One region of the Hydrogenophaga sp. PAMC20947 genome, then DNA from elsewhere that is predicted to be linked to it. Evidence: riboswitches for the same ligand, from Rfam matches in the RefSeq annotation. Region 1 holds a riboswitch; the other holds the start of a gene.
What was found. A riboswitch is a leader RNA that binds a small molecule or an ion and turns the genes downstream of it on or off. The one in region 1 is predicted to bind thiamine pyrophosphate.
Positions count from the first base shown of each region.

Region 2: linked by a shared signal. The riboswitch ahead of thiC (phosphomethylpyrimidine synthase ThiC) and the one ahead of E5678_RS09035 (thiamine ABC transporter substrate-binding protein) in region 1 are both predicted to bind thiamine pyrophosphate.

Region 1 is NZ_CP039252.1:2,018,274-2,020,667, forward strand. It holds gene E5678_RS09035 (thiamine ABC transporter substrate-binding protein) at 21-1,064, opposite strand; TPP riboswitch at 1,132-1,239, opposite strand; gene E5678_RS09040 (methyltransferase domain-containing protein) at 1,380-2,051, shown strand; gene E5678_RS09045 (DHA2 family efflux MFS transporter permease subunit) at 2,070-2,394, opposite strand, start outside.
Region 2 is NZ_CP039252.1:70,950-73,343, reverse strand. It holds gene E5678_RS00345 (PAS domain-containing protein) at 1-816, opposite strand, end outside; TPP riboswitch at 1,233-1,350, shown strand; gene thiC (phosphomethylpyrimidine synthase ThiC) at 1,519-2,394, shown strand, end outside.

The DNA.
Region 1 (2,394 bases):
CAGTGGGCTGGCTCATGCCCTCATTTCAAAACAGTCTTGGTCCAGCGCTGCAACCAGGCTTTGGACTGCGCTTCGGTCAAAGGGGCTTTCAGCTCATCAAAGGTCGAAGGCTCGGCCGCGTGCTGTTTGATCACATCGACGCGCGGCGCACCGGCCTCGGCCGGAAACACCCACATGGTGGTTTGCAAACCTTCCTGCACGGGCGCCGAGCGCAGAAATTCAATGAAGCGGCCCGCCGCTTCCCTGGCGGCCGGGTTGCCCCCTTTGACCATGGCCACGCCCTCCACCTGGCGAAAAACGCCGCCTTTGAGGAACAGGTTGGCCGTGGGGGCTTCGGTGATCTTCTCTTTGCTGTAGAACACTTCAGCCGCCGGACTGCTGGTGTAGCTGACCACGATGGGATAGGCGCCGCCGTTGCGGGAAAACTCGGTGTAGTAGGCCTCGCTCCAGCCTTTCACCACCTTCACGCCGTTGGCACGCATCTGCTTCCACCAATCGAACGCGGCCTCTTCGCCCAGACCGGCAACCGTGGCCAGCATGAAGGCCTGGCCCGGGCTCGACGTGGCCGGGTTTTGCACCACGAGCAGCTTGGCATAGGCGGGCTTGGTCAAATCAGCCAGGGAGGTGGGCAAGGCCAGCTTCTTGTCGGCGAACCAGGCCTTGTCGATGTTGAGGTTCACATACCCGTAGTCCACGGGCACCAGGTTCTCGGGCAAGCCGGTCGCAGCGGCGCGCTGGGTGGCCGCGCCACTGTAAGCATCAAGCACCCCCGCGGACTGAGCCCGCAGCGCCAGGGTGTTGTCAATGCCAAAAACCACGTCGGCGATCGGCTGGGCCCGGGTGAGGATGAGTTTGTTGACCATCTCGCCGGCATCGCCCGCTTTGACGATCTGCAGCTTGACCCCTGCGTCTTTCTCAAACTGCGCCAGCAGCGGCTTGGGCAGGTCAAAAGACCCATGGGCGAGCACCCGCAAAGGGGGTTTGGTCTGGGCCACCGCAGAAACCATGCCCGCACACATCAATGAAGCCGAAACCAACGCTGAAAACAAAAAACGCCGCTGCATGGTGAAGTCCGCCTTGTAAAAAACCGCCCGGAAAGAGCGTGAACAATGGCGGACACCCGTGCAAACGGCGTCCGGTTCATCACGCTCCCTACGCTGGCACAACCCAGATCAGGTGAGAGGGGTATTTCTCAGCCAGCGCCCACTTGATCGTGAGATGGCACCCCCGGTGAAGCTTTGCATTGTATGGCCTTCGCACCCGGGCAAACAAACGTGTTAACTTGGCGCCATCCATCTCGCATGGCCCTTCTTATGCAGGGAATCGTTGTGCCCGGTCGATTCAAACCGATCCACCGCAGATTCCATGAAAGAGGCCCCATGCCCGGTTACCAAGTCAAACACCAGACCGTCACGATAGGCGGCTGGGACTACGCCATCTGTTCGCTGCTGGACAACCAGCAATACAGCGACCCGCAAGGCACCGCACACGACACCGGCATGGGTGAGTCTGGCTGGCCGCTGTTTGGACAAGTCTGGCCTTCGGCACGGGTGCTGGCGCTGGCCATGGACAGCCACGCCATCGCAGGCAAACGCATTCTGGAAATTGGCGCCGGCCTGGCGCTGGCCAGCCTGGTGATGCACCGCAGAGAAGCCGATGTGACCGTGACCGACTGGCACCCGCTCACCGAGACATTCCTCAACACCAACCTGCTGGCCAACCAATTGCCCCCCCTGCCCTATCAGCCCGGCAACTGGGCGGTGGACGATGCCGACGGGGCCAGCGGCCTGGGGCAGTTTGATTTGATTGTGGGCAGCGATGTGCTCTACGAGCGCCAGCAGCCCGAACAGCTCGCGCGCTTCATCGACCAGCACGCCTTGCCCGGGGCCGAAGTGATCATCGTCGACCCCGACCGCGGCAACCGCTCGGCTTTTGGCAAAGCCATGGCGGCCCTCGGCTGGAATCTCACGATGACCAGCGCGGCCAAAACACAAGAAAGCGGCGAGGCCTACAAAGGCCGCTTCCTCACGTTCACCCGCATGCTGCGCTGATTGAACCCCTTCAATCCGTCAGTGCGCGCCGCCCACATCGGCCGCCTCGCCCAGGGTGGGCTTGGCCATCCACACCAGCAACACCAGCACGAAAAACAACGCGGCTGAGAGGTAGAACACATCGGTCACCGCCATCGTGAAAGCTTGCTGGTTGATCAGGCGGTTGATGCTGCCCAGCGCTTGCTCCCGGCTCATGCCACTGGCCATCAACTGCGCGATGGTGCCCACGGCCGTGGCGCTGCCATCGTTGATGGCTTCGGACAGATTTGCGTGGTGCAATGCGGCGCGGCTTTCCCACAGCGTGGTGAACAGCGAAGTGCCCACCGCACCAGCGGTGATGCGC
Region 2 (2,394 bases), 1.9 Mb from region 1:
CATGCGCCCCTGAAACAGAACCGCAGGCACATGGGCGGTGAGGTTCCGCATCAGGGCCAGTTGGGCCTCCAGACGCTCAACGGCCTCGCGCTCGGCCGTGATGTCTTGAATCACACCAAAGTTGGAGCGCTCCCGCGTCGCGAAATGGGTGCGCCCCATGCGGGTTCTGAACCACCGCGTGCCGCCATCCGGGTGCAGCCACCGGAACTCCAGCTCGCGGTTGTCGCTGGCTTCGCGCGCGACCACCCAGGCAGCCAGATCGTCGGGGTGAATCCCGCTGCGCCCTTCAAGACGCGAGAGGGTTTGTTTGGGCTCCAGGCCACCGATGGCGTACATCCCTGCGGACCATTCCACCGTTGAACTCTCATCGGTGTTGGTCCAATGCCCCATGCGGGCGAGCTTTTCGCTGGCTTCCAGCAATTCAACCCGGTGCTGCAAGGCGCGATGGGCCGCTTCCAGGGCAACCTCAGCTTCGTATTCCTTCTTCACATCGCCCATGAAAACCACCAGGCAAGGGACGCCCTCGATGTCCATGACCGTGGAGTGAAGGCGCACACGGTGAATTTGCCCGGCCCTGAGGCGCACCAAATGGTGGGAATGGGTCTTGGGCAACTCGGCCAGGTACCTGGACCGGTCTTCGGGATGGACCCAGAACTCAAACTCGCTGGTTTTGCGCCCGATCACCTGGTCTCGCGACAAGCCCATCAAAGCGACCCAGGCATCGTTGACTGCCAGCATCAAGCCATCGCTCTGGCGCGCCACGCTCCCCGGCAAAGGCGAGGCATCAAAAATGGCTTCGAAAGGGAGGGACGGCACTGAAAAAGAAGCTCCGGGGGAAAGACCCACCTCGCCGTCGACGGCTGGGCAGGCACGATGGGACCTTGTTGCGGGTGACTCATCAAATCAATGAGGCCCAGGAGGCTTGGTCGCACAAGTCTCCACCTGTCGGCCATTGTCCCTTGAAGGGACACCCACTGACCCCTCTGGAAACCCTCAAATGACCGCCTACTTTCAGGTTTATTCCCCGGGGGTTCTCCCAGACATCCAGCCAGCGCGCCGCGCCACCCGCCTTGACCCACCCAGAGCACAGAAATTCGATCATCTGCTCCGTTTCTCAACACATCAAGCAGCAACTTTCATCAACTCCACGCCACCGCAAGCCCTTGGTGCCGTCCGATCAAATCCCTCGGCGCCAAAAAATTGACACCGGGCATGGACCGGTCGCTACACTACAGGCTGCTCCGGGGTGCACACGACCTGAAAAGGTCTGGCGCTGAGATGGTTGAAAACAACCAAACCCGCGAACTTGATCCGGCTAGTACCGGCGAAAGAAGAGCGCAGCCCCCAGGGCTTGCATCCATACAGGTCTGCCGACGGATTTCCGCGTCACAGACCACCCCCGGACACCCTCGCCAGAGGTCCCTGTCCCGTTGGGCTTGATGGCGTGCAGGGTTTGAAGGGCGGTCTCCGGAGCTGTTTGCTTTTTCGTCAACAGCCCACATCCAGGAGACCGCCGCCATGAACGCCCCCGACAAAATTCCTTTCGCAGACCAGTTCGCACTCAGCCGCGAGCCGTTCCCTGCATCGCGCAAGGTCCATGTGGCCGGCAAGCTGCCCGGTGTCAACGTGCCCATGCGCGAAATCGAATTGACCAACGGCGAACGCGTCACGGTGTACGACACCTCCGGCCCCTACAGCGACCCGACCGCCAGCATCGACATCCGGCGCGGTCTGCCCGATCTGCGCGGCCCCTGGCTCGACGCACGCGGAGACACCGAGACCTATGAGGGCCGCCAGCGCGCAGCCCTGGACGATGGCGTGAAGAACGAAGCCGAGCAGAACAACACCACCATCGAACGCATCCAGGCGCTGCGCGCGGAGGCAGCGGGTCTGCAACGCACGCCACGGCGCGCCAGATCGGGTCAGAACGTGACCCAGCTGCACTACGCGCGCAAAGGCATCGTGACGCCCGAAATGGAATTCGTGGCGCTGCGCGAAAACGGCAAGCGCGAGTGGATGCAGGAATACCTGAACGATCCGGCGCGCGAACAGCGCCTGCGTGGCAATCCCATGGGTGCCCGCATCCCCGAGGTGTTCACCCCCGAGTTCGTGCGCGACGAGATCGCCCGCGGGCGCGCCATCATCCCGGCCAACATCAACCACCCCGAGGTCGAGCCCATGGCCATCGGACGCAACTTCGGCGTCAAGATCAACGCCAACATCGGCAACTCGGCCGTGACCTCCAGCATCGAAGAAGAAGTGGACAAGCTGGTGTGGGCCACGCGCTGGGGCGCGGACAACGTGATGGACCTGTCCACCGGCAGGAACATACACACCACACGCGACTGGATCGTGCGCAATTCGCCGGTGCCCATCGGCACTGTGCCGATCTAC